Regions from separate parts of the Lacisediminihabitans sp. H27-G8 genome, predicted to be linked through region 3. Evidence: predicted binding sites of a transcription regulator. Region 3 holds the regulator's gene; each other region holds the start of a gene.
What was found. The regulator HrcA, encoded in region 3, represses chaperone genes, less so after heat shock. The targets are predictions, from matches to a motif close to TTNGCACTCGNNNNNNNCGAGTGCNAA.
Positions count from the first base shown of each region.

Region 1 (9,485 bases), on a different contig from region 3:
GACGGTGCTGATATCCAGCGGAGTTCCGCAATTCTCGATGGAGTTGGACACTTTTCGCCGACGCTCAGCATTTCTCGCTGAAGATCGGGAGCAGGGCGACGAGGGCTGTGTCTCGTGGCCTCTGGCTCTCCGTGCCAGTATTCAGTCATGCCGTGGACTCGAGATAAAGACAACTCTGTCGCACCTCCGCGCAACTACGGGGCGCTGGAATCAGCACCGGATCCCCAGATGCTTCGCGCATTCAAGCGGGCTTCGCGCGGCTCGGAGTTGGAGTCGATCGCGGGCAGAGATCTCAGGCAGGCCCTGCCGGTAGCTATTTTCATGGCGGTTCTGGCGCTTGCGACCATTCCGGTGCAGTTCGTGCTTCTCGCTGGGATCTTCGTCGGCCCCATATTCACTCGAGTGATCGCCGGTGTCCTCGCAGCCCTGGTCGGGCGTATTCTGTTGTTCTTCTGGGAGATCTTTCGGCGGGACGTTGTGTCGGCGGCGCCATGGAAGACATGGTTTCGACTCTCCGCCTTCGCCGAACAGAACGAGATCGTCTTCCATCCTCGAATAACGAATCCACGCTACGCGGGGACAATCTTCAACCAGGGTGAGGCACGTCGAAGCTTCAACGTGATGCGGTTCGATCGCAGTCGTCATGTAGAAATCGGCAATTTTCGTTACGTCGGCGACATCGGCCCGCGCCAAGTCCCCGAGTGGGGTTACCTCGCCATTCGACTGGACCGCAAAGTACCCAACATGGTGATGCAATCGAGACTGAATCAAAAGTTGTTCGGTACTCGCCTGCCCGTCACTTTCACAAAGCATCAGGTGTTGCCATTGGAGGGAGACTTCGGCCAATATTTCACGCTCTACGCGCCGATCGCCTATGAACGAGACGCTCTCTACGTCTTCACACCCGACCTGATGGCGCTGCTGATCGACGAGACCGCGGTTTTTGATGTCGAGGTCGTGGACGATTGGATGTTTGTCTACTCCCACAAACCGTTCGACATGCTTTCACCGTTGACCTATGAACGCGCCGATCGCATCGTCGAGACGCTCGGAGCCAAGACACTGCGCCAGACTCGGCGATACGCGGACGACCGTCTCGATGGCCCCGCGATCGACGCTATCGCCGCGCCCGGTCGGCGGCTTCGGACCCCGGTCAGTCGAGTACTTGTTGCTGGAGTCGCGGTCTACGGCCTGGCAATCGTGTGCGGTGTTATCGCCGGAATCGCTCAGGCATCGACGTGAAAATCAACTAGAACGCGGTTGGCCGCCGGGCAGCTCACGCCGTCCGGCGGTGCGATATCGTGCCTCTGTCTCACCCGAATCCTGTTTTTGCGCCTTAACGGGGGTCTCGATGTGCGCCGCAGACGGCGCTACTGGAACACCGGTGGAGAGCCCCCTGTCGGATTCGAACCGACGACCCCCGCTTTACAAGAGCGGTGCTCTGGCCAACTGAGCTAAGGGGGCGAACGGGTATTCATATTACTTGGCGTGCGCAGAGTGGGGTGCCGCTGCCGATAACCTTGGACCAATGACGACCGAACCTGCGCACTCCCGGTCGGCCGTCGCCATCGGGGTCGCGGGCGCAGTGCTGGTCGGCGTTCTCACCGCGACCCAGTCACGGGTCAACGGGGAGTTGGGCCGGGCGCTCTCCGACGGCTATCTCGCCGCGGTCATCTCCTTCGGCTCCGGCCTCGTCATCCTCGTCGTCGCGCTCGCCGCGTGGGCGCCCGGCCGCCGGGGGCTCTCGAAGGCGTTCGCCTCCGTCCGCGAGGGAACCACACCGTGGTGGTACCTGTGCGGGGGAGCGGGCGGCGCCCTGTTCGTGCTCTCGCAGGGAATCACCGGCGCGGTGCTGGGTGTCGCACTGTTCACCGTGGCCGTCGTCTGCGGCCAGACCATCAGTGGACTCGCCATCGACCGTAACGGCATCGGCCACACGCCCCCGGCCGCGATCACGGTCACCCGGCTTCTCGGCTCGGCGCTCGCTCTCGTGGCGGTCGGTGTGGCGGTCTCGGCGGGCTTCGGCGGCGACATCCCGGCCTGGATGCTGCTGCTGCCGTTCGCCGCGGGATTGGCGGTAGGCCTCCAGCAGGCGGTCAACGGCCAGGTGCGACGCGTTGCCGGATCCGCCCTCACCGCCACCTTCATGAACTTCCTGGTCGGTGCCACGGTGCTTCTCGTGGCCTGCCTGATCCACGAAGCGATCGTGGGCCTTCCCGAGCGGATGCCGACCACCCCCGTGCTCTACCTCGGCGGACTCATCGGCACGATCTTCATCGGCGGAGCGGTCGTCGTGGTGCGGGTCACCGGAGTGCTGCTTCTCGGTCTCGGTTCGGTCGCCGGACAGCTGGTGATGTCGCTCGTGCTCGATCTCGTTGTGCCCGCCGCCGGCCAGACGGTGGTGACCTCCACCGTCATCGGCACGCTGCTCACCCTGGTGGCCGTCGCGATCGCCGCGATCCCGTCCCGGGCGCTCAGAGTGCGCTGAGGTACTCCTCGGCGGGGAACGGCTTGCGTTCGCCGGCCTTCTCGCCGTGCTCACGTCCTCCGACATAAAGCCAGCCGAGCAGCTGCTCGTTGTCGGCCAGGTGGTGCATCACGCGCACGGGAAGCGAGCGGGTAAGGTGCCCGGTGCGCCACATCACGCCCCAGCCCGCGTCATCCAGCAACAGGCTGAGAGTGTGGGCGACACCGGCTGCCACCGCCTCCTGCTCCCAGTCGGCCACCTTGTGGCTGGGCTGCACTGCCTCGACCACGGCGATCAGCAGTGATGCCCGCAGCGGCTTGGCTGCGAGCTTCGCGGCATCCGCGCCCTCCAGGCCGCTCGCCTCGACGAACGCCGCGCCGAGTCGCTCGCGCGCAGCCCCGCGGAGTTCGATGAGGCGCCAGGGGCGCAGCGCCGCGTGGTCGGCGACGGAGGACGCCGCCGCCACGAGGGGCAGCAGTTCGGCGTGGCTGGGTGCGTCAGCGGTGACCTTCGGTTGCGAGCGGCGGCGGCTGACGGCATCCAGTAGCGACATCGGGGCTCTAGCCCTCTTCCTTGAACTCGAGGGACAGCGAGTTCATGCAGTACCGGTCGCCGGTGGGCGTCTGGTAGGCGTCATCGAAGAGATGCCCGAGGTGCGAACCGCAGTTGGCGCACAGCACCTCGGTGCGGGTCATGAACAGGCTCTTGTCGGTCTTGAGGATCACGGCGTCGGGGTTGACCGACTCGTAGAAGCTGGGCCATCCCGATCCGGAGTCGAACTTGGTGTTGCTGGCGAAGAGCTCGGCGTGACAGGCGCCACAGGTGTAGACCCCGGCGCGCTTCTCGTCGAGCAGTGCTCCCGACCACGGGCGCTCCGTGGCCGCCTCACGCAGGATGGAGAATCGGGTGGGGTCGAGCTCTGCTCGCCATTCCGAATCGCTCTTGGCGACGGGGTACTGCGTGTTGTCGGTGTTCTTGCTCATGGTCGGTTCCTTCCGGTGCCTCAGTGCGCATCCGATAAAACTCAGTGCGCCTCTCATTAAACTCGGCAGTATGCCCGAATGTTCCATCGTCCAGAAATCGTGGAGTCAACTCACACTGGAGGAGCTGTACTCCGTACTCAAGCTTCGCACCGACGTCTTCTTCGTCGAGCAGCGCATCGATGAGGAAGAACTCGACAATCGCGACCAGGAGGCGACCACCGAGCACCTCTGGATTGCGGATGCTTCGGGCGCGGCCGCCTACCTGCGCGTGCTCGTGGACGCCGAAGCGACCCATCTCGACGCCCGCCACATCGTCGGGCGGGTCGTCGTGCGCGCGGATCGTCGCGGCGAAGGCCTGGCGCAGCTCCTCGTGGGCCGGGTGATGGAGCAGCACGGTCACGAGTCCATGCTTCTGCACGCCCAGGACTACATCGCCCCGCTGTATGCCAAGTTCGGATTCGAGTCCTTCGGCGACAAGTACATCGAGGCCGGCATCCCCCATATCTCGATGTACCGCGCACGGCGCTGAATGGACACCGCCACCTGGTACCGGGGTTTCGGCGAGCTCGAAGCGCGGGGCGAGTCGGCCATCTACGAGGAGTGGGCGCTCGGCGTGGCGGATGACCCGACGCTGATCGCTCTCATCGACGAGTTGCCCCTGCAGAAGCGGCAACCCAATCTCATCTTCGCCTGCGCTCGCCTGCTCGGGGCACCGGAGGCCGACTACCCGAGCCTGCGCGGCTGGCTTCTGCAGCACTGGTCCGAGGTCGAGCTCGAGGCGCTGGCCCGCAGCACCCAGACGAATGAGGCGCGGCGGTGCGCGTCGCTTCTGCCCGCCCTTGCGCTCGTCCCGGGCCCCCTCGCCCTGCTCGAAGTCGGGGCGAGCGCCGGCCTCTGCCTCTTCCCCGACCGATACAGCTACTCCTACGACGGCGGGGCGGCGATCGATCCACCCGTCGGGCCGAGCACCGTGCTGCTCGAGTGTGCGACGACGGGCAACATGCCCCGCCCCACCGAGGTGCCGGATGTCGTCTGGCGCGCGGGCATCGACCTCCGTCCGCTCGATGTGGAGGACGCCGACGACACGCGCTGGCTCGAGACGCTGGTCTGGCCGGAGCAGCACGAGCGCCGCGCACGGTTGCGGGCCTCCATCCGCATCGCAGCGACCGACCCGCCTCGTGTGGTGCGGGGGGATGCCTCGCAACTGGCGTCTCTCGCCGCGGAGGCCCCGGATGGCGCGACCCTCGTCGTGATCACGAGTGCGGTGCTCGTCTACCTGCCCTTCGCAGAGCGGATGCGGTTCGTGGACGTCGTGCGCGCCCTCGACACCCGCTGGATCTCGCTCGAGGGGGTGCGCGGCTTGCCTACCGTGCGGGCGGCGCTGCCTGACGACGGGGGATCCGACGGTCGGTTCGTGCTCGCCCTCGATGAGGTCCCGCTCGCCTTCACGGGAGCGCACGGCCAGTCCCTCGACTGGATCGCCACGCCGTAGGCGGTCTCGGCCCATCTTCGCGGCGCGGGCGGTGCCTCCGGCTGCACACAGCAAGGCCGCCCTAGTATTGCCGCAGAGCGGAGGGAGAACCTGTGCCAGCCTCATCCGAGCGGTCTGACACGCCCTCAGCGACCCCGGAGATCGCGGCCCTTCCCGCCCGGGAACAGAGCATTCTGGTGTTCGAACGCCAGTGGTGGTCGCATGCCGGGGCGAAAGAGGCGGCAATCCGAGCGGAGTTCAACCTTCCGGCGGCCCGGTACTATCAATTGCTGAACGCGGCGCTCGACCTGCCGGAAGCCATCCTCTTCGATCCCCTGTTGGTGAGACGGCTGCAGCGACTGCGGGATGCCCGCACCGACGCGCGATCCGCCCGGGTTCTCGGCACCGCCGACTCCACATCCCAGTAACCGAATCGACGAAAAGAACTGATGGCGAACACATCGACTGACCGCTTCGACAGCGTGCCTGACGACCTGTTGCGCACCGGCGCGCACCGTTCCGCTCCCCAGCGGGGCCGCGGATGGATCGCGTTCGCCTGGGCTGCGCTCGCCACCGGTGTGCTGGTGGCCGCGGGACTGTTCGGCCTTGCGGTCATCCGGGGCACCATCGACCTCCCGTTCGCGACGGCGACGGCGACAGCGAAAGCGAGCCCGACGCCGACTCCCACTCCGACGCCGACCATCACGCCCAAGATCGATCCCGCACTGGCGATCACCGTGCTGAACGGCACCACCACCAAGGGACTCGCGACCGCTGCCGGGAACGACCTCGTCAAGCAGGGCTGGGCCGGAGCATCCGAGCAGATCGGATCGCGCACGAATGCCGGATCCACCGACATCACCAAGACCGTCGTCTACTACGGCGACGCAGCGAACGAAGCGGCGGCGCGGGCCATGGTGCTGTCGCTCAAGATCGGGGAAATCCGGCTCTCGGCGGCCTACCCGGGATCGCCGATCACCGTGGTGCTCGGCAGCGACTACAAGCTTCCCGCAGGCTGATCCGCCGCCCCGTGTTTCGCTGAGGTTTAATTCGTTCCGATTTGCCCGAATCGCCATTACTATCTGGGATTGGTTGCTGACAGCGGCAGCCGGAGGCGAAACACAGGGAGTATTCGATGGCGAACGGAACCGTCAAGTGGTTCAACGCTGAAAAGGGCTACGGCTTCATCACGGAAGAAGGTGGCGGGCAGGATGTCTTCGTCCACTACTCCGCGATTGACATGGGTGGCTACAAGGTGCTCGAAGAGGGGCAGAAAGTGACCTTCGAGGTCGGCACCGGCAACAAGGGCCCGCAGGCCGAATCGGTGCGCCTGGCCCAGTAGGGTCCAATGGCCCGGCCGTCGCCCCCGAGCGCGGCTATTCTGTGCGCATGGGGGATACGCCGGCACGGGTGCGCGCACTACTCTCGCTGACTCTCGCAATCGGGCTCGGCCTGTCGATGTCGGGTTGCGTTACGCAGAAGGCGAAGCCGTCGGCGAGCCCGACCCCGAGCCCCACAGCGACGGTCACGGCGCCGCCGACCTCGATCGCGCCACTGCGCGGAACGACGGTGCCCGCGGGATCCCTCGACCATGCGTCGATCGCGGCGAAGATCGACAACCTGCCCTCCGCGCGACCGCAGGTCGGCCTGGAGAGCACCGACCTCGTCTACCAGGAACTGGTCGAGGGCGGTCTCACCCGCTACGTCGCAGTCTGGCAATCCAGCATCCCCGCTCTGATCGGTCCCGTGCGCTCCATCCGACCGATGGATCCGGACATCGTCTCGCCACTCGGCGGCATCATCTGCTATTCCGGCGGCCAGCAACGCTTCATCGACCTCATGCGCAAGACACCCGTGTACAACGCCATCCACGGCCAGGCGGACACGGCGAGCACCTTCTTCCGAACCCCGACAAAGGCGGCGCCCCACAACGTGCTCGTCAAGGCCCCTGAGCTGCTCGCCCAGCACGCGGATATCCCCGCCCCGGCTCAGCAGTTCCAGTACGCTCCCGCCCCCGCGTCGACCGCGGCCACGGCCGGGACCCCGACGGCTGCGATCAGCTACGCGTTCTCCGGTGTGACCACCGGCAGCTGGACGTGGGATGCCACAAAGGCCGTCTTCCTCCGGTCCCAGGGCACCGGCCCCGACCTCGACAGCGCGGGGGCGCAACTCTCCACCACGAACGTCGTCGTCATGCGGGTCACGGTTACCACCGACCAGAACGTGCCAAAGACCAACCTGATCGGCTCGGGTGAGGCCTGGATCTCCTCCGGCGGGCGCACCGTTCACGCGAGCTGGACCAAGGCATCGGCGACGGATCCGATCCATCTCGCCGATGACGCGGGGGCACCAGTGCTCCTCGCCGTCGGCAACACCTGGATCGAGCTGGTTCCCTCGGCGGGATCCGTCTCGGTCGTCGCTCCCGGCTAGAGCTGCACGACCCCGAAGCTCACTTGCACTCTCAGGGGGAGAGTGCCAGAATCATTTAGCACTCCCTTATTGAGAGTGCCAATAGCTGTTGCTTACATGACGTCCCGGAAGGACGAAAAACACACATGGCAAAGATCATTGCTTTCAACGAGGAGGCCCGTCGCGGCCTCGAGCGCGGCCTCAACATCCTGGCCGACGCCGTCAAGGTGACCCTCGGCCCGCGCGGCCGCAACGTCGTACTCGAGAAGAAGTGGGGCGCCCCCACCATCACGAACGACGGTGTCTCCATCGCCAAAGAGATCGAACTCGACGACCCGTACGAGAAGATCGGTGCGGAGCTCGTCAAAGAGGTAGCGAAGAAGACGGATGACGTCGCCGGCGACGGCACGACCACCTCCGTCGTTCTCGCCCAGGCCCTCGTGCGCGAAGGACTGCGCAACGTCGCGGCCGGCGCCGACCCGATCAGCCTCAAGCGCGGCATCGACAAGGCCGTCACGGCAGTCATCGCCGCCCTCGTCGCCGGTGCCAAGGAGATCGAGACCAAGGAGGAGATCGCGGCCACCGCCTCCATCTCTGCCGGGGACCCCGAGATCGGCGCCCTCATCGCGGAAGCGATCGACAAGGTCGGCAAGGAGGGTGTCGTCACCGTCGAGGAGTCGAACACCTTCGGAACCGAGCTCGAGCTCACCGAGGGCATGCGCTTCGACAAGGGCTACCTGTCAGCGTACTTCGTGACCGACCCGGAGCGCCAGGAAGCGGTCTTCGAAGACCCCTACATCCTGATCGTCAACTCCAAGGTCTCCAACATCAAGGACCTCCTCCCGGTCGTGGACAAGGTCATCCAGTCGGGCAAGCAGCTCCTCATCATCGCTGAGGACGTGGATGGCGAGGCTCTCGCTACTCTCGTCGTCAACAAGATCCGTGGCATCTTCAAGTCCGTCGCCGTCAAGGCTCCGGGCTTCGGCGACCGTCGCAAGGCTCAGCTGCAGGACATCGCTATCCTCACCGGTGGCCAGGTCATCTCCGAGGAGGTCGGACTCAAGCTCGAGAACGCCACCCTCGACCTGCTCGGCCGTGCCCGCAAGGTCGTCGTCACCAAGGACGAGACCACGATCATCGAGGGCTCCGGCGACGCCGAGGCCATCGCCGGTCGCGTCAAGCAGATCCGTGCAGAGATCGAGAACACCGACTCCGACTACGACCGTGAGAAGCTCCAGGAGCGTCTCGCGAAGCTCGCCGGTGGCGTTGCGGTCATCAAGGCCGGAGCCGCGACCGAGGTCGAGCTCAAGGAGCGCAAGCACCGCATCGAGGACGCCGTTCGCAACGCGAAGGCCGCCGTCGAAGAGGGCATCGTCGCCGGTGGTGGCGTCGCCCTCATCCAGGCCGGCGCAATCGCCTTCGCCTCCGAGGCCCTCACCGGTCTCACGGGTGACGAGGCGACCGGAGCGAACATCGTCAAGGTCGCCGTGGACGCCCCGCTCAAGCAGATCGCGCTCAACGCCGGTCTCGAGTCCGGTGTCGTCGCCGAGAAGGTGCGCAACCTGCCCACCGGACACGGCCTCAACGCCGCGACCGGTGAGTATGTCGACATGCTCCTCGCCGGAATCAACGACCCGGTGAAGGTCACCCGCTCGGCCCTGCTCAACGCAGCGTCGATCGCCGGCTTGTTCCTCACCACCGAGGTCGTCGTCGCTGACAAGCCCGAGAAGGCTGCAGCACCGATGGGCGACCCGTCGGGCGGCATGGACTTCTAAGTCCCGCCAGCACGGCAAGAACGACCAGACAGCAGGGCGTCTCCTTTGGGAGGCGCCCTGCTGTCGTGTGTGGCGGTGACCAGGTTGCCTCAGCGATCCGTCACAAGACGCTCGACCGACCGATCTCGCGGACAGTTTGCGACTGTTCGCGGATGGTCGATGGGCTAGTGCTAGCTACAGCTGGGCCATCTCCCGGCCGACTCGTCAGTAAGTGCTCCTTCGGGGGCGGTGGCCAGCGGTTTGTGACGGTTGGCCGATGGGCCGGGTGGCGCTGGCGGATGGGCCGGGTGGCGCTGGCGGATGGGCCGGGTGGCGCTGGCCGATGGGCCGGGTGGCGCTGGCCGATGGGCAGGGGTGGCGCTGGCGGATGGGCAGGGGTG
Region 1 is NZ_JAYLVL010000002.1:21,151-30,635, reverse strand. Features, by position in the region: gene VLI63_RS04920 (hypothetical protein) at 148-1,242, shown strand; tRNA gene VLI63_RS04915 (tRNA-Thr) at 1,391-1,464, opposite strand; gene VLI63_RS04910 (DMT family transporter) at 1,529-2,488, shown strand; gene VLI63_RS04905 (nitroreductase family protein) at 2,475-3,020, opposite strand; gene msrB (peptide-methionine (R)-S-oxide reductase MsrB) at 3,028-3,450, opposite strand; gene VLI63_RS04895 (GNAT family N-acetyltransferase) at 3,521-3,979, shown strand; gene VLI63_RS04890 (DUF2332 domain-containing protein) at 3,980-4,942, shown strand; gene VLI63_RS04885 (DUF3263 domain-containing protein) at 5,035-5,349, shown strand; gene VLI63_RS04880 (LytR C-terminal domain-containing protein) at 5,371-5,940, shown strand; gene VLI63_RS04875 (cold-shock protein) at 6,057-6,263, shown strand; gene VLI63_RS04870 (DUF3048 domain-containing protein) at 6,311-7,351, shown strand; gene groL (chaperonin GroEL) at 7,477-9,105, shown strand.
Region 1: groL (chaperonin GroEL) is a predicted target of HrcA. The motif match lies at 7,407-7,433, and genes of this name have one in related genera.

Region 2 (9,485 bases), on a different contig from region 3:
CTCTTCGTCGCACTGATCCGTCCGTTCTGGCGCAAGCGTGAGGATGCCATCACCGAGCGCGCGATGTCGCTGCTGGCGAAGTTCAAGCTCGACACCAAGTCCGAGGACTACGCGGCAAGCCTCTCCGGCGGCCAGCGCAAGCTGCTCGAAATGGCCCGTGCGCTCATGAGCGAGCCGGAGATGGTGATGCTCGACGAGCCGATGGCCGGGGTCAACCCGGCGCTGACGCAGTCCCTGCTTCACCACATCCAGGATCTGAAGGCCGAGGGCATGACGGTGCTGTTCGTCGAGCACGACATGCACATGGTCAACGAGATCGCGGACTGGGTTGTCGTGATGGCCGAGGGCCGCATCGTCGCCGAGGGCCCTCCGGGCGTGGTGATGAACGACCAGGCCGTGATCGACGCCTATCTCGGGGCACATCACGAGACCGACCTCGGAACCCTCACGGGCCAGATGGAGATCGCCGAGGGAATGGAGTCCGACCTCGTCAAGGACGAGATCGAGTCCGACCTGGCGGCGGAACACTCTGCGAACGACGCAGCCACGCCGACCGCAGGCACCCCCGACGCAAAGGCGGACGACAAATGAGCGAGATCGTACTCGAGACCACGGATCTGGTGGCCGGCTACCTGCCCGGCGTCAACATCCTGAACGGCTGCAATGTTCACGTCGGAAAGGGCGAGCTCGTCGGCATCATCGGCCCGAACGGCGCCGGGAAGTCGACACTGCTGAAGGCGATCTTCGGCCAGGTGAACATCCGCAGCGGAAGCGTCATGCTCAAGGGGGACAACATCACCGGGCTCAAGGCCGACAAACTCGTCTCCAAGGGCGTGGGCATGGTGCCGCAGAACAACAACGTCTTCCCCAGCCTGACCATCGAAGAGAACCTGCAGATGGGCATCTACCAGGAGCCCAAGATGTACAAGCCGAGGCTGGACTTCGTCACGAGCCTCTTCCCCGAGCTCGGCAAGCGCCTCAAACAGCGGGCCGGATCGCTCTCCGGCGGGGAGCGCCAGATGGTGGCGATGTCCCGCGCGCTCATGATGGAACCGAGCGTTCTGCTTCTCGACGAGCCGAGCGCCGGGCTCTCCCCGGTGCGCCAGGACGAGACCTTCATCAACGTGGCCGCCATCAACCGCGCCGGCGTCTCGATCATGATCGTGGAGCAGAACGCACGGCGCGCCCTGCAGATCTGCGACCGCGGCTACGTGCTCGACCAGGGGACGGATGCCTACACCGGCACCGGCCGCGACCTCATGAAGGACCCGAAGGTCATCGAGCTCTATCTCGGAACCCTCGCGGCCGACCAGGAGAAGTCGAAGGCCGCCAGCTAAGACTGTCTTACAGGCGCGGGTGGACGAGAGTCCGCCCGCGCTTTTGTGTCTACCGGAGTAGGCGCAAGGCGGTTTGAGGGGGTTCGCGGGGCCGTTCGCGCGGCGGGGCGGGCCACCGGGCGCTCTCCGGTCCGATGTCCAGTCACCGAGATGCCACTTTCGGTCGTAACAACTGTCCGGGAAGAACCGTTATGGGCAACTCGAGGTTGTGGTGCGCTCGGCGGGCAACGGGCAGATCGACCCTGGAGTTGTTGCGGGCTGGCGACACCCACAGGTCGCAACATCTCCCGAGTCGATGCGCGGCCGTCGACAGCAGCGAGCTGCGGATGCAGCTGCGGACGCAGCTGCGGATGCGAGGGGCCGAGCCGGGCGAGGGGCCGAGCCAGGCGAGGCTGCGACCGCGCCGGAAGCCCCTGTGTGGCCCGCAGATCCCCCAGCGTCCACGCCCGACCCCGCGGCGCTACGCGGCCCCGCACGGTCACCACACGCCCCACACAGCCCCCACATGCCTCGCGGAACCCCGCCTCAGCCCAATCTCGCCACCTACGGCCCCCGCACGCCGTGCAGCCCCCACCCGCGCCACCAGTCGCCTCCGCCGTCCCCGCGCACCGGGCCTACCTGCACCCACACGCACGAAGGGGCCCGACCTCTCGGCCAGACCCCTTCGCATAGCTGAGCTAGCGGCAGTTACAGCTTGCCGTAGACCTGCTGCTCGAACGCGTTGGTGTTACCCGTCGCGTACTTGTAGATCGAGACGTACGCCTCGGTCGGGTCGCCGTTCTTGTCGAACGTGATCGGACCGGAGAGACCGTCGTAGTTGATGTCCTTCTTGTCGGCGATCAGCTTGGCGCAGTCGGCGTAGGTCGTGCACTTCGTTCCCTTTTCAGAGACCGACTGCAGGTTCGCCTTGATGGTCGCACCATCGGTCGCGCCACCCTGGAGAGCCGCGAGAGCTGAAAGCACTACGGCGTCGTAGGTCTCTGCCGCGTAGCTGAAGACACCGAGTTCGGACGCCCCCTGCTTCTTGACGAGAGCCTGGAGGTCGGCCTGGAATTTCTTCGTCGCCTCGACGCCGGGGTTGGTGAACTGTGCGCCGGCGATGTCGACATTGGTGTCTTTCGCGCCGATGACTCCGTAGTTACCGTCCGTGCCGTAGAACTTCTTGAAGTCGAAGCCCTTCGCCGCGAGCTGCTCCGCGATCGTCTTGATCTCGTCGAACGAGATCACCACGAGAGCGTCGGGGCTGGTCGCGAGCAGCGAGGTGATCGCACTGTTGAAGTCGGTGGACGCCGGCTCGAAGATCTCTTCACCGGCGATGGTTGCTCCGCCAGCGGTGAGGGCCTTCTTGACGTTGGACTCGAGGCCCGTTCCATATGCGTCGTTCATGTACAGGATGGCGACCTTGGTCGCGCCGTCCTTCAGGATCTTGTTGCCGAGGATGCGGCCCTGGAGAACGTCGGACGGGGCGGTGCGCCAGTAGTAGCCGTCATCCGCGTAGTTGGTGAAGTCCGGAGAGGTGTTCGCACCGGAGATCTGAACGACACCGGCCTGGGTGACCTGGTCGATGAAGGTCTTCGAGACGCCAGAGGAGGCTGCCCCGATGATGACCGAGACACCATCGGCCAGGAGCGCCGTCGCCGACTGGGTAGCGATGTCGGTGGTCGTGTCACCCGAGTCCTTGTGGGTGACGGAGATCTTGAGCCCCGCCTTGGCCGCATTGATGTCCTGAACGGCGAGATCGGCCCCGGCGATCTCGGGCGGGCCGAGGACCGCGAGGGTTCCGGTCTGCGGGAGAATACTGCCGATTTTGAGGCTCAGGTCCTTGCCGCCAGAGGTGGTGCTGCCCGTCGATGCGCAGGCGCTGAGAAGAAGCGCGCTGACACCGAGGATCGCGATACCGCTGATGGTGGACTTGAGGGCCCGTGAGCGGGAGGCCTTAGCCTTCGCGAAAACGCTCATGATGCTCCTTGCGTTGAGTTGTGATGAGGACGTGACAATACGGGGTACTGCACTGCTATCGAAGGTATTGCCCCGGAGGTCCCGAAACAATACGTGCGTGTTACAGCCACGTAACACGGCCGAATCGTTACTTTCCGTTACGTCGAGATCGTTCTCCGGTCGAAAAGCTCCGTTTTCGGCGCGACGCACGCCGTCTTCTGCCGAGAGCGGCGTCAGCCGGCCAGGATGTCTCCGACCCGCGCGAAGCGGCCCGCGGGGTCATAGCGGTAGAGCCCGAAGTGCGCGGGACTCGTATCGCCGTTGGCGTCGAATGTGGTGGCCCCCGAGATCCCGTCGTAGTCGATGTCGGAAGAGGTCTTCAACACATCGACACACTCGCGGTAGGTAGTGCACTCGATTCCCCCGGCGGACACCTCGCGCAGGTGGGACGCGATCGCCGCGCCGCTCGCATCGGTGGCGACCGTCGCCGCGAGGGCGGCGAGAATCGTGGCGTCGTAGGACTCCTCGGCGTACTGAAGGTCGGTGACCGCCGGTGCGAGGGCCGCGACCCGCGCGGCGAAGGCGGGAGTCGGCTGCGCCCCCTCGAGGATGCCGTTCACGCCTGCCAGGGTGCCGGCCGGCACAGCCTGGGAGTAGTCCGCGGTGTTCTGTCCGGTCAGCCAGAGCTTCGGCCCGCCGAATCCCGCCCCCGTGAGCTGGGTGATCATCGCCGTGTTCTGCGCCAGTGCACTGAACGGGCTCACGAAGACGACGTCGTCTGGTTTCGAGCTCTTCACCGCGGCGATGACGGGCGCCAGGTCCTTCGTTGCCGCATCGATCTTCTGCACGCCCACCACGCCTCCGGATGCCGCGAGCGCTGCCCGCATCGTGCCGAGTACCGCCCGGCCCATGTCGTCATCGAAGTACACGATCGCGATGCGGGCTTTCCCCCCTCCGATTGTCTTCGCGAGGGCGTCCCCTTCGAGCGAGGCAGAGCCGATCGTGCGGAAGAAATAGCCACCGGATGCCACCGAACTCAGGCGAACCGAGGTGGCGGCGGGCGAGATCATCGGCAGCTTCGCCGCGACGAGCTTCGGGATGACCCGTTCGGCCAACACCGATGACGACGGCCCGATCAGCACATCCGCCTTCGCGGTCACGAGCTCGGAGATCGACGCCTCGATCGTCGCAGTGGACACATCGCCGGAGTCGCGTGCGAGCACTTCCACGGGCTTGCCGAGCACGCCACCGGCATCGTTGATCTCCTTGACGGCTACGGCGACTCCCCCGGCCTGCGCGCCGCCGAGGTAGGACTGCGTGCCGGTGCTGGGGAAGAGTGTGCCGATGCGCAGTACACCGTCGCCGGAAGGTGCCGCGGTCGAGGATGCCGTCGGGGCCGGTGGATCGGGCGTCGGGGTTGCGACAGAGCAGGACACGAGCGCAAGGCTGAGCATGACTCCTGAGACGGCAGCCGGAAGCGTTCGGGAGCGCGACATGATGGCCCTTCGGGTAGATCGGGTATGTCGAACCCTACAGTTCGGTCACTGGGCCGGCAGCGAGGCGCGACGGGCCCGGGGCGCCGAGACGAAGATGTCGACGGTGAGGATCGTGAGCGCCACCCAGACGAGGGCGAATCCGATCCAGCGCGCGGGCGGCATGTCCTCCCCCAGCACGAAGGCGCCCACCACGAACTGGAGCACCGGCGCCAGGTATTGGGTGAGTCCGAGGTAGACGAGAGGCAGTCGTCGCGCGGCGGCCGCGAAGAGCAGAAGCGGAACCGCGGTGACGACCCCGGCGCTCACCAGGAGAAGCGTGTGGGCGAGGCTCACGGTGCCGAAGGTGAGCCCGGCGCTGCTGCCGACGACCGCAAGCTGCACGATGGCGACCGGTGCGAGCCAGGCCGTTTCGAGCGTGAGACCGCTCACGGCATCCACGGCTGGGCCCACGCGCTTCTTGATGAGCCCGTACAGCCCGAAGGAGAAGGCGAGCACGAGTGAGATCCACGGCAATGCCCCGTAGTTGAATGCGAGCACCACGACCGCAACGAGGCTCGTGCCCACGGCGATCCACTGCGCAATCCGCAACTTCTCACGCAGGAAGATCACCCCGAGCAGAACCGTGACGATGGGATTGATGAAGTAGCCGAGGGATGCCTCGATCACCTTGCCATCGAGCGTCGCGAAGACGTAGACCTGCCAGTTGACGAAGATGAAGACCGCGGCGAGCCCCATCGTGAAGACGATGCGCGGCTGGCGCAGGATCGCGACGAGCGCCGGCCATTTGCGCGTGACGGTGATGATGATCGCGCAGAACACCAGGGAGAAGAGGATGCGCAGGCCGACGATCTCGAACGCGCCAGAGGGCTGAAGCAGCAGGAAGTAGAGCGGCAGGATGCCCCAGAGCGCATAGGCCGCGACGGCCATCACCACACCCGATCGTTCCGCGGACTGTTCGGGGGATCGCGAGCTGGGCATCATGGGGATGTTACGGCACAAAAGAGAAAGGGCCCATTCCGAGATGATCGGAATGGGCCCTTCGTGAAGAAGTGGTCTTAGTGCGTGACGACCGCGAGCACGTCGCGAGCCGACAGCACGAGCAGGTCTTCCCCGCCGTACTTGACCTCGGTTCCACCGTACTTGGAGTAGATGACCTTGTCGCCGACGGCGATGTCGAGGGGGATGCGGTTGCCGTTGTCGTCGATGCGACCCGGTCCTACCGCGACGACCTCGCCCTCCTGGGGCTTCTCCTTCGCGGTGTCCGGGATGACGAGACCGGATGCAGTGGTCTGCTCGGCTTCGACCTGCTTGATGACAATGCGATCTTCGAGCGGCTTGATGGAGACTGCCACGGTTGACCTCTTTCTTGAAGTACTTCGAAATCTGGAGGGTTAGCACCCTCCTGAGGAGAGTGCCAGATGTAGCTTAGCCGCGCGTTAGCACTCCTGCAAGGTGAGTGCCAATCGACGGCTTGGTACGGTGGGTCGATGGATTCCTCAGAGCTCGTCGAACTGCTCTCCAGTGATGGCCTGAGGCTGCTGGATTCGCTGCCCCAATGGCAGTCGAACTCGGATCTGTTGAAGACCGTGAACGACCTCCGTCGGGCCGGCCACTCTCCCGGCCTCGTGGCAGCGGTGCTCAGCCAGTCGAAGCTGCGCGCAAAGGCAGCGGCCAAGTTCGGGCCTTTCGCCGGGCGGATGCTCTTCACCGAGGCCGGGCTCGAGCAGTCGACCCGTCTGCGGGTAGCCGCCCTTCATGCCGGGCGGTTCCAGGCCGCAGGGCTCCTGCGCATCGCCGACCTGGGCAGCGGGATCGGGGGCGACGCGCTCGCGCTCGCCTCGCTGGATCTCGAAGTGACCGCCGTCGAACTCGATGAGGTGACCGCGGCGATCGCCGCCTACAACCTCGCACTCTGGCCGAATGCCACCGTCGAGCACGCCGACGTGACCACCTTCGATCTCGAGGGCTTCGACGGGGTCTACCTCGACCCCGCCCGACGCACCGCCGGCCACCAGAACACCTCCCGCCTCTCGGACCCCGCCGACTATTCGCCGACGCTCGATTTCGCCTTCGGTATCGCGGACCGGCTGCCCACCGGAATCAAACTCGGACCCGGGATCGACCGCGACCTCATCCCGCCAGAGGCTGAGGCGCAGTGGGTGTCCGTCGATCGCGACGTGGTCGAGCTCGGGCTCTGGTTCGGCAGCCTCGCGCGCCCGGGCATCCGCCGCTCCGCGCTCGTGATCGGCGAGCACGGCACCGCGGAGCTCGCCTCCACCGGCGACAGCACGGATGTCGAGACCGGCACGCTCGGCAGCTACCTGTACGAGCCCGATGGGGCGGTCATCCGCTCCCGACTGATCGGCGACCTCGGCCGGCGCATCGGCGCGACCATGCTGAGCGACGGCATCGCCTACCTCACCTCTGAGACCGCGATCGAGACGCCTTTTGCCGCGTGCTTCCGTGTGGTCGAGACCTTCCCGCTTGACGAACGTCGGCTGAAGAAGGAGCTGGCTGCACGGGGCATCGGTTCGCTCGAGATCAAGAAGCGCGGAGTGGATGTCGATCCAGCGGCTTTCCGGCGCAAGCTCTCCCTCCACGGCCCGCAGTCCGCGACACTGGTGCTCACCCGCGTGGCGGGTCGGCACACCGCTCTCCTGTGCGAGCGAGTCACCTTCCGCGACTGATGACTCGGCACCCCGGCATCGGCCGGTAGCCGACAAAGGGCCCGTCCCCGAAGGAGACGGACCCTGACGGTCGAAAGCGTGCGACTAGTAGTTGTTCGAGTCGAAGGCGCCGTTGGCGCCACCGATGGCGAAGAGGGCGATCCAGCCGATGAGGGCGATGATCGCAATGACCAGGCCGACGATTCCGGTGATGATCGCGGTCATCCAGAATCCCTTGGCCGGCAGACCTTCGCGCTTGCGACCGAGGATTCCGAGCACCAGCGCGGCGCCGGGGATGAAGAGCTGCAGCACCGACCCGACGATCGGGATGAAGACGACCCAGAAACCGAGAAGACCGACGATTCCCGCGATCATTCCGATGAGGCTGAGGGTCTTCTTGGGGCCGACGACACCCGTAGCGGCATAGGCGGGAGGGGCAGTCGTGTAGCCGTCCCCGGCCGGAGGAGCCGGCGGCATCACGGGAGGCGCGACGGGCGGAGTCACGGGCGAGGCTGGCGGCGGTACCGGCGGCACGGCGCCGTTGTCGGGGTCAGTCATGGTTGCTCCTTTGAGAACGTTGTCTGGGTCAGGCGATTCACAGCATTTCACCGCCGTGGTGGCATGTCAAACAGCGTTGCGGTGAGCCCGGCGCTCGAGTCAGGCTTGGATGACCGTGACCGGCAAGGTGGAGTCGGCCCCGAACGACAGGGCGGAAGGCCCGTGGCCGGCCTCGATCAGCCTTGCCGCGATGGCCGCGATCATCGCTCCGTTATCGGTGCAGAGGGCCAGCGGGGGGATCCGCAGCTCGATTCCCGCAGCCGCACAGCGCTCCGCCGCGACCTCTCGAACCCGGGCGTTGGCGACGACTCCGCCGCCGAGCAGCAGCCGCGGTACGCCGAGGTCCCGGCAGGCCGCGACCGCCTTCGTGAGCAGCACATCGGTGACCGCCTCACGGAAGCTCGCCGCGACATCCGCCACGGGCACCTCTTCGCCCGCATCACGCTTCTGCTCCACCCAGCGCGCCACGGCGGTCTTGAGCCCCGAGAAGGAGAAGTCGTAGCGATGCTTCGCCATGTCTTTGGGTTGGCTGAGCCCGCGCGGGAAACGGATCGCCTTCGGGTCACCGCCCATCGCCACCCGATCGATCTGCGGGCCACCGGGATAGGGCAGCCCGAGCAGACGAGCCACCTTGTCGAAAGCCTCGCCGGCGGCATCGTCGATGGTCTCGCCGAGAAGTTCGACATCGGAGATCAGGTCGCGCACGTGCAACAACGACGTGTGACCACCCGACACCAGCAGTGCGATGGTCGGAAGCTCGATGTCCGTGCCGTCGTCTCGCAGAACATCGGCACCCACATGCCCCACGAGGTGATTGATGGCGTAGAGCGGCTTGTCGAGGGCGACAGCGAGCGCCTTTGCCGCTCCGACACCCACCATGAGGGCACCGGAAAGGCCCGGCCCGCTGGTCACGGCGATGGCGTCGAGCTCGGCGAGCGTCACTCCGGCCCCGGCGAGCGCCGCCGTCAGGGCCGGAGTCAGCGCCTCGAGGTGGGCACGGGCGGCGATCTCGGGCACGACTCCCCCGTAGCGGGCGTGCTCGTCCATCGAGGAGGCGATCACGTTGGCGAGCAGGGTCGTGCCGCGGACGATGCCGATCCCGGTCTCATCACAGCTCGTCTCGATGCCCAGCACGAGAGGGCCGCCGGTCACTGTCCGACCGCCGGTCGAGTGACGGGCTCTGGCACGTCGAGCCGCATCACGATCGCATCCACGCCGTCCGGTTGGTAATAGCCCACCCGCACCGCTATCTCCTCGAATCCGAGACTGTCGTAGAGGCGTTTGGGACCAGGATTGTCTGCGCGCACCTCGAGGAACACTTCTTTCGCGCCGCGCTTGCGTGCCTCGCCGATCAGCGCGTTCATCAGCGCTCGACCGAGCCCTCCCCGGCGAGCGGTCTCTGCCACGGCTATGGTCTGGATGTCTCCCTCGAGGGCACCTCGGGGGGCGAACAGCCCGGCGTAACCGTCGAGCTCTCCCGGGAATCCCAG
Region 2 is NZ_JAYLVL010000002.1:149,958-159,442, forward strand. Features, by position in the region: gene VLI63_RS05495 (ABC transporter ATP-binding protein) at 1-591, shown strand, start outside; gene VLI63_RS05500 (ABC transporter ATP-binding protein) at 588-1,337, shown strand; gene VLI63_RS05505 (ABC transporter substrate-binding protein) at 2,025-3,296, opposite strand; gene VLI63_RS05510 (ABC transporter substrate-binding protein) at 3,509-4,771, opposite strand; gene rarD (EamA family transporter RarD) at 4,817-5,752, opposite strand; gene groES (co-chaperone GroES) at 5,827-6,123, opposite strand; gene VLI63_RS05525 (THUMP-like domain-containing protein) at 6,259-7,458, shown strand; gene VLI63_RS05530 (hypothetical protein) at 7,543-7,995, opposite strand; gene tsaD (tRNA (adenosine(37)-N6)-threonylcarbamoyltransferase complex transferase subunit TsaD) at 8,095-9,147, opposite strand; gene rimI (ribosomal protein S18-alanine N-acetyltransferase) at 9,144-9,485, opposite strand, start outside.
Region 2: groES (co-chaperone GroES) is a predicted target of HrcA. The motif match lies at 6,208-6,234, and genes of this name have one in related genera.

Region 3 (9,485 bases):
GAATCCGTCACCGTCGGTGCCGCCGAACGCAACTTCGGGGTGTATCTCCATGTGCCGTTCTGCCGGGTGCGCTGCGGGTACTGCGACTTCAACACCTACACCTCCGACGAACTGCGCGGAGCCAAGCGCACGGACTATGCCGGCCAGGCGATCGCCGAGGTCGCACTCGCCCGGGACATCCTCGATCGAGCGGGGCTCCCGAGCCGGAAGGCATCCACCGTCTTCTTCGGCGGGGGCACACCAACCATGTTGCCGGTCACCGATCTCACCGCGATGCTGGCGGCGGTCGACCAGACCTGGGGGTTGGCGCACGGCGCGGAGGTCACGACCGAGGCGAACCCCGATTCGGTGGATGCCGCCTACCTCCGTTCCCTCGCCGATGCGGGTTTCACCCGCGTGTCTTTCGGCATGCAGTCGGCCGTGCCGCACGTGCTCGCGACTCTCGAGCGCACTCACGACCCCGAGCGGGTGCCGCTCGTGGTGCAGTGGGCCCGCGACGCCGGACTGGAGGTGAGCCTCGATCTCATCTACGGCACGCCGGGCGAGTCCCTCGACGATTGGCGAGTGTCGCTCGAGCACGCCATCGCCCAGCATCCGGACCATCTCTCCGCCTATTCGCTCATCGTGGAAGACGGCACGAAGCTCGCGCGGCAGATCCGGCGCGGCGAAGTAACGCAGCCCGACGAGGATCTGCAGGCAGACATGTACGAGCTGGCGGACGAGTTGCTCGGTTCCGCCGGCTATGGCTGGTACGAGGTGAGCAACTGGGCGCGCGAGTCATCGGGAGACTTCGCCGAGCACCGGTCGCGGCACAACCTCGCCTACTGGCAGGGTCATGACTGGTGGGGGATCGGTCCCGGGGCGCACAGCCATGTCGGCGGGGTGCGCTGGTGGAATGTGAAGCATCCCGCGGCCTATGCCGACAGGATCGGCGCCGGTCTGTCTCCCGGTGCCGGGCGAGAGACCCTCGACGACGAGACCCGACGGGTGGAGAGTGTGCTCCTCGGCACGCGGATTCGGGAGGGACTGGTCATCGCCGAGCTCCCGGCGAGTGCACGCACCGCCGTTGCCGGGCTTATCGGAGACGGACTCGTGGACGGGGCATCCGCCGTCCGTGGTTCGCTCGTATTGACCCTGCGGGGACGCCTGCTCGCCGATGCCGTGGTGCGAAGGCTGCTCGAGTAGCCCTAGGCCGAGATGAACTTCACCGCAACTGGGTAGGTGTACCACTCGCCCCGGTTGGCGGCGATCGCGGCGATGATGCTGAACACGATGTCGAGCACGGCGACGGCCAGGATGATGATCGCGCCGACGAACAGCCAGAGGGTGAACAGTCCGACGACGTAGCCGAGAAGAACGGTGAGTTGGAAGTTGAGAGCCGTGCGGGTGTGTTCGCGAACGAACGGACCGCGGTCGCGCAGTACCAGATAGCCGATCAGTGCCGGCAGGAAGTGGAAGAAGATCCCGCCGAGGTGAACGAGCATCGCCCAGAGTTTCTCGTCGCTCGGGCTGAATGGCGTCGGCGTCTGGTAGGGGTTCGGCGTGGTTTCTGACATGCGCCCATTAAACACACAAGCCCGGCCGCGCGCGGCCGGGCTTGTTGCGGAGTTGACTACTTGATGAGGCGGATGGCGAAGGGGTAGCGGTACGCGATACCGTCCTTGGCCTTGGTGAAGCCGATGATCGAGAAGATGATCGAGACGATCGCCGCAGCGAGAGTGATCAGGAATCCGATGACGATGACGCTCAGGATCGATCCGACGATGTACGCCGCCACCATCGTGATCTGGAAGTTCAGGGCCTCTTTGCCTTCGCTGTTGGTGAAACGACCGCGGTCCTTGAAGACGAGCCAGATGATCAGCGAGGGCAGGAAGCCGATGATTCCCCCGAGGTGTGCGAACGACGCCCACTGGCGGTCCTCAGCCTCGGTGAGGGGCGCAGCCGGTTGCGGTGCAGCCGGCGTGGAGAGGGGGTCGGTCATGTGCAGAGCCTTTCGGTGAGCGGATCGATCCTGCGAGCTGGCAAGGAAAGACTTCGGGCGGTGTCTCGCTCGGCCCTCGGCTGAGGGCACTGCACGAGCACATGCATAAGGTAGCGCCCTCCTCGCCATGCATGCAATGCCTTCGTCGGGGTGTGTCACGGTACAATTGGCAGTCTGAACACGCGAGTGCCAAGTGTGGGCAGGGTGAAGCAACAGTGGCGGCGAGAGCGGGGTGGTGAGCATGGTGTCGGAGCGAGGCCTCGACGTGCTGCGCGTCATCGTGCAGGACTACGTCGCATCCCGCGAGCCGGTGGGATCCAAGTCGATCGTGGATCGCCACTCGTTCGGAGTCTCGGCAGCCACCATCCGCAACGACATGGCGCTGTTGGAAGAGGAAGAGCTCATCGCGGCGCCGCACACCTCGTCCGGTCGCATCCCCACCGACAAGGGCTACCGCGTCTTCGTGAACCAGCTAGCCGATCTGCGACCGCTCAGCCCGGCACAGCGCACCGCGATCGAGACCTTCCTCGGATCATCCGCAGATCTGGACCAGGTGCTCGGGCGTACGGTGCGGTTGCTGTCGCAGCTCACCAACCAGGTCGCGCTCGTGCAGTACCCCTCGCTGTCGCGCTCGCGCATCCGTCACGTCGAACTCGTCCGCCTCGCCTCGTCTCGCGTCATGACCGTGCTGATCACGGACACGGGCCGGGTGGAGCAGCGCTTGCTCGACGTCTCGGACGAGCTGGAGGAGGGCTTTCTCTCCCAGCTCGGATCCCGGCTGAATGCCAGTCTGGGCGGCCTCGGGCTCGCGGAGGCCGCCGAGAAGCTGGCCCAGCTGCCCGAGCAGTTTTCGCCGGCGGAAGCCCCGGCCGTCGGCCGCATCGCCTCCGCACTCATCGAGCAGGTCCTCGCCAACCGCCACGATCGGCTGGTCATGGCCGGAACCGCGAACCTGGTGCGCACCGAGGAAGACTTCAGCGGCAGCATCTACCCTGTTCTCGAGGCGATCGAGGAGCAGGTGACGCTGCTGCGGCTGTTCGGCGAGATGGAACCTGACCAGAACGGCTTCTCGGTGTCGATCGGCAAGGAGAATGCCTCCTTCGGCCTGGGGGAGACCTCGGTGCTGACCACCGGTTACGCCACCTCCGGTGGGGAAGTGTCACGCCTCGGCGTGATCGGCCCCACCCGCATGGACTATTCGAACAACATCGCGGCCGTGAGAGCTGTCGCCCGCTACCTGTCCCGCCTGCTCGGCGAGGACTGAACACCAAAGGGAATTTGATTGGCTGACCACTACGAAGTACTCGGTGTCGACCGCAGCGCGACGACCGATGAGATCAAGAAGGCGTACCGTCGCCTCGCGCGGGAACTGCATCCCGACGTGAACCCGGGGGCGGATGCCTCGGAGCAGTTCAAGCTCGTCACGCACGCCTACGACGTGCTCTCCGACTCGCAGCAGCGCCAGCAGTACGACCTCGGGCCCCAGACCGGCTTCGGTGGACAGGGTGGGCAGGGCTTCGGCGGCTTCGGCGACATCTTCGAGTCGTTCTTCGGCGGCGGGCAGACCCGCGGGCCACGTTCGCGCCGCGAACGCGGACAGGACGCCCTCGTGCGCGTGGAGGTCGACCTCGCAGAGATCATCTTCGGCACGACCCGCGACATCGAGGTGGACACCGCAGTGCTCTGCGAGACCTGCGACGGCTCCTGCTGTGCGCCGGGGACCACCCCGGTCACCTGCGACATCTGTCACGGCAGCGGGCAGATCCAGCGCACCGTGCGCAGTCTGCTTGGCAATGTGATGACATCGAGCCCGTGCGGCACGTGCCGCGGCTATGGCACCGTGATCCCCAACCCGTGCCCCACCTGCCAGGGCCAGGGTCGCGTTCGGGCCCGCCGAAGCATTCCGGTAGACATCCCGGCCGGGGTCGACACCGGACTTCGCCTGCAGATGCCCAACCAGGGTGAGGTCGGCCCGGCCGGTGGCACTTCCGGTGATCTCTACCTCGAGATCAAGGTGCGCCACCACGACGTGTTCAGCCGCAACGGTGATGACATCCTCGCCACCCTCGAAGTGCAGATGACGGACGCCATCCTCGGCACCAAGACGACGCTCAAGACGCTCGACGGCGAGGTCGCGGTCGACATCCGGCCCGGCACCCAGAGCGCCGAGGTCATCACGATCAAGGATCGCGGTGTGACCCACCTGCGTGGTAGCGGCCGAGGTGACCTCAAGATCGGGGTGCAGGTGACGACCCCGGTGAAGCTCAGTCACAAGGAGCAGGACCTGATCAAGCAGTTCGCGACCACGCGCAGGGCGGCGGCTCCGACGCTCACGCACTTCCAGCAGGGGCTGTTCCAGAAGCTGCGCGACCGGTTCCTCAACATCTGATCGCATGGCCCACTTCTACCTGAGCGAGGAGCTGGCCTCCGCGACCGTCGGTGACCGGATCACGGTCGGGGGAGCGGAGGCGCGGCACGCCGTCACGGTGAGCCGCATCGCCGCGGGCGAGTCGATCTCGATCGGCAACGGAGCGGGCCTGATGATCTCGGGCACGGTGGTCTCTGCGGAGCACACCGAATTCGTGGTCGAGGTTTCGACGGTCGTCGACACCCCTCCGGCCTCGCCGGCGATCTGGCTCGTCCAGGCGCTCGCGAAGGGTGACCGCGACGAGCAGGCGGTGCAGCAGGCCACCGAGCTCGGGGTCGATGGGGTCATCCCCTGGTCTGCCCAGCGCTCGATCGTCAAATGGGAGGGTGCGAAGGTGCGCAAGGGGCACGACCGCTGGAGCGCGATCGTGCGGGAGGCCAGCAAACAATCGGTTCGGTCGTGGGTACCGGAAGTGGGCGATCTCGCCTCCCTCTCCGTGCTCGTCGCGCTGGCGAAGGTCACACGGATGCTGCTACTGGAGCCCACCGCCCCACTCGCCCTCAGTGCACTCGAGCCCGACGACCGGGACGTGGTGCTCGTCGTCGGGCCCGAGGGCGGTATCTCGCCCTCGGAGCTCGCCCGGCTCGAGGCCGCTGGCGCGACATCCGTGCGGCTCGGTGGCACGATCCTGCGCACCTCCACCGCGGGTCCTGCCGCCGTCGCGGTGCTCAATGCGCGGATCGGGCGCTGGTAGCGAACGCTCATCCGCGGGTCGGCGGCGTCGTTTACCCTTGGAACATGTCGACTACAGCCGAACCTTCGCTCTTCTCGCGCATTGCCGCGCGCGAGATCCCGGCGGATATCGTCTTCGAGAACGAGCGGATCATCGCCTTCCGGGACATCGCCCCCAAGGCGCCCGTGCATCTGCTCGTGGTGCCGAAGACCGCGGAGTTCGCCAACGTCACCGAACTGGCCGCAGCGGACCCTGCACTTCTCGCGGAGGTCGTCGCGGTGGCGCAGCAACTCGCGGACGAGCACTGCGACGGTCAATACCGACTCGTCTTCAACACCGGTGCGCAGGCCGGACAGACCATCTTCCACGTTCACGCCCACCTTCTCGGTGGAACCCTCACCGAAGGAACCCTTGGCCAGTAGCGATCTCACAGCACCGACTCCCGAAGAGCGGTCCGCGCAGCATGTCGTCATCCGTGTCGATGGGGTCGCGATGGTGCGACTGCTCGGCCCGCAGGATCGGCTGCTGAGGACCATCGAGCGGCAGTATCCGCAGGTCTCCGTGCTCGTGCGCGGAAACGAAATCACCCTGGACGGCGATGCCCGACAGGTCGCCGCCGCAGCGCGGCTGGTAGAGGAGCTGGTGCTGATGGTGCGCAGCGACCGTGAACATGGAGAGAATGTGCTCGACGAAAGAAGCGTCACCGAGTCCGCGAAGATGCTCGCGAGCGACCAGCGGGTGAGCCCGGCCGAGCTGCTGAGCCAGGCCATCCTCACCAGCCGGGGCAAGAGCATCCGTCCGAAGACCCTCGGGCAGAAGGAATACGTCGACGCGATCGACGAGAACACCATCGTCTTCGGCATCGGCCCGGCGGGCACCGGCAAGACCTATCTCGCGATGGCGAAGGCCGTACAGTCGCTGCAGCGTAAAGAGGTCGAACGGATCATCCTCACCCGGCCAGCGGTCGAAGCGGGTGAACGCCTCGGCTACCTGCCCGGCAGTCTCACCGACAAGATCGACCCCTACCTTCGCCCGCTCTACGACGCCCTCAACGAGATGATGGATCCGGAGGTCGTTCCCAAGCTGCTCGCCGCCGGCACCATCGAGGTCGCCCCCCTCGCCTACATGCGCGGCCGCACGCTCAACAACGCGTTCATCGTGCTCGACGAGGCACAGAACACCACTCCCGAGCAGATGAAGATGTTCCTCACCCGGCTCGGACACGGCTCGAAGATGGTGATCACCGGCGACATCACCCAGGTGGACCTGCCGGCCGGTGCCAGCGGCCTCCAGCTCGTGACGCGGGTGCTCGACGAGATCGACGAGATCCATTTCTCGCGCCTGACCAGCGAGGATGTGGTGCGCCACAACCTCGTCGGCCGCATCGTCGACGCCTACACCAAGTACGATGCAGAGCGGCAGGCACAGCGCTTCGACCGGGAACAGGGGGGTCGATCGTGAGCATCGAGATCAACAACGAGTCGGTCATCCCGGTGGATGAGGTTGCGTTGCAGCGACTGTCCATCTATGCGCTCGACCACCTGCACGTGCACCCCGACGCCGAGCTCGCGATCGTGCTCGTCGACGAGGGAGCGATGGAACAGCTTCACCTCCAGTGGATGGACGAGCCCGGCCCCACCGATGTGCTCAGCTTCCCGATGGACGAACTGCGGCCGGGCACCGAGGAGTCCATGACTCCGGCCGGCCTCCTCGGCGACATCGTGCTCTGCCCGCAGGTCGCTATCTCCCAGGCGGAGACCGCGGGGCACAGCCCACTCGACGAGATGTTGCTGCTGACCACCCACGGCATCCTGCACCTCCTCGGTTTCGATCACGCCGAACCGGACGAGGAAAGGGAGATGTTCGGCATCCAGCGCGAGATCCTGGCCGGATTCGCCCTCGCCGAGCGACGATCGAAGTAGTCTCGCCATGATTCCGCTCTTCGTCAGCGTGGCTGCCCTGCTGGTGATCTTCGGCGGACTCCTCGCCGCGGCCGACGCCGCCCTCAGTGTGTTGTCGCGCGCCGACCTCCTGGAGATCGCCTCGACCTCACGCGCCCGGAAATCCCTCGTCGCAATAGCGGCGGATGTCGGGGCGCACGTGAACGCCGTCAACTTCATGCGGGTGGTCGCCGAGACCACCGCCGCCGTGCTCGTCACGCTCGCGTTCGCCTACGTGTTCACCGAATGGTGGTGGGCGCTGCTCGCCTCCGCGTTCATCATGACCGTCGCATCCTTCGTGCTCGTCGGGTCCAGCCCGCGCAGCGTCGGAAGGGTTCACGCCCGTGCGGTGGTGCGGGTGAGCGCGTGGACGGTGCACGCGATTCGCCTGTTCCTCGGTCCGGTGGCCGCCGCCCTGGTCGCGATCGGAAACCGGGTGACTCCGGGCAGGACCGCGACCTTCTCGTCGGAGGAGCAGCTGCTGAGCATGGTGGATGAGGCCACAGAGCTCGACGTGCTCGAGGAAGACGATCGCGAACTCATCCACTCCATCTTCGAATTCAGCGACACGGTCGTGCGTGAGGTGATGATCCCGCGTACCGACATGGTGACGATCGACAGTGACGAATCGATCGGCGCGGCGATGGGGCTCTTCCTCTCTCGTGGCGTCTCCCGGGTGCCCGTGATCGGGGTGGATGTCGACGAAGTGATCGGCGTGCTCTACCTGCGGGATGTCGCCCGGCTGAGCTACGAGCGCCCCAAGGGGCTCGACACGGTGACTCTCGACTCGCTCGTACGCCCCGCCCTGTTCATTCCCGAGTCGAAGAAGGCGGATGACACGCTGCGCCAGATGCAGCTCGAATCCAATCATCTCGCGATGGTGGTCGACGAATACGGCGGCATCGCCGGTCTCGTGACCCTCGAGGACCTGATCGAGGAACTGGTCGGCGACATCTCGGACGAATACGACCACGAGGTGATCGAGATCGAAGATCTGGGCGACGGCCGCTTCCGGGTGAGTGCGCGCCTTCCGGTCGACGAACTCGGGGAGCTGTTCGAGCTCGACCTCGATGACGATGACGTCGATTCGGTCGGCGGGCTGATCACGAAGGCGCTCGGTCGCCTTCCGCTCGCCGGCTCTGTCGCGACCATCTCCGGTCTCATCCTCACCGCCGAGCGCACGGAGGGACGGCGCAAGCGGCTGAGCACGGTGCTCGTCGAGCGGGACCAGGCCCTCAGCGATGCCATGGCCGCGTTCAACCCGCCGAAGTCGAAGGAATCGAAGCCAAAGGACGCGAAGCCGAAGGAGCTCAAGGAGCCGAAGCCTCGGGAGCACAAGGAGTCGAAGCCGAAGGAGTCGAAGCCGAAGGAAGCGAAGCCCAAGGACGCGAAGCCGAAGGAATCGAAGCCCAGCGATTCGAGGGCCAGGGAGTCGGAGCCCGAAGAGGCGAAGACCACAGTATCCACATCAACAGAAGACGGTGATTGAGCGTGTCGCTGAACAATGACAACCCCTCGGAGTTCCGGGCGGGATTCGTGTCCTTCGTCGGGCGTCCGAACGTGGGCAAATCCACGCTCACCAATGCGCTCGTCGGGGAGAAAGTGGCGATCACCTCGTCGAAGCCGCAGACCACTCGCCGTGCCATCCGGGGCATCGCCCACTACGCCAACGGGCAGCTGATCCTGGTGGACACACCAGGCATGCACCGCCCACGCACACTGCTCGGGGAACGCCTCAACAGCATCGTGCAGACGACACTCGGCGACGTGGATGTCGTGGCATTCTGCATGCCGGCCGACGAGAAGATCGGCCCGGGGGACCGCTACATCAACGAGCAGCTCGACTCCTTCCCCCGCGCGAAGAAGGTGGCGATCGTCACCAAGATCGACGCCACCTCCCGGCCGCAGGTCGCCGCGCAACTACTCGCGGTGTCGGAGCTGCGCGACTGGGAGGCGATCATCCCGGTGTCGGCGAGCAGCCGCATCCAGCTCGACACGCTCGCGGCCGAACTGATCAAGCTGCTCCCGGTCTCCGAGGCGCTCTATCCCGCCGATGCAGTCACCGAGGAAGGCCTCGAGGCGCGCATCAGCGAACTCGTGCGGGAGGCCGTGCTCGAGGGCGTGGAAGACGAACTGCCGCACTCCATTGCCGTGACGATCGACGACATCATCGAGCGGGACGACAAGGACCTGGTGGAGATCTACGCGAACCTCTTCGTCGAGCGCGACAGTCAGAAGGGCATCATCATCGGTCATCAGGGCTCGAGACTCGCGGATGTCGGAGCCCGCGCCCGCGCCCAGATCGAGCCGCTCGTGGGCAAGCAGGTGTTCCTGTCGATCCGAGTGAAGGTGGCGAAGGACTGGCAGCGGGACCCCAAACAGCTGGGGCGCCTGGGCTTCTAGGGGCTCTTGGTCGGCAGGTACATCGCGAGGATGATTTCCGGCGCGATCTGCCCGGAGTTC
Region 3 is NZ_JAYLVL010000001.1:438,464-447,948, reverse strand. Features, by position in the region: gene hemW (radical SAM family heme chaperone HemW) at 1-1,185, shown strand, start outside; gene VLI63_RS02090 (DUF4870 domain-containing protein) at 1,188-1,556, opposite strand; gene VLI63_RS02085 (DUF4870 domain-containing protein) at 1,613-1,981, opposite strand; gene hrcA (heat-inducible transcriptional repressor HrcA) at 2,223-3,245, shown strand; gene dnaJ (molecular chaperone DnaJ) at 3,264-4,370, shown strand; gene VLI63_RS02070 (16S rRNA (uracil(1498)-N(3))-methyltransferase) at 4,375-5,103, shown strand; gene VLI63_RS02065 (HIT domain-containing protein) at 5,148-5,504, shown strand; gene VLI63_RS02060 (PhoH family protein) at 5,494-6,543, shown strand; gene ybeY (rRNA maturation RNase YbeY) at 6,540-7,004, shown strand; gene VLI63_RS02050 (CNNM domain-containing protein) at 7,012-8,511, shown strand; gene era (GTPase Era) at 8,514-9,425, shown strand; gene VLI63_RS02040 (sensor histidine kinase) at 9,456-9,485, shown strand, end outside.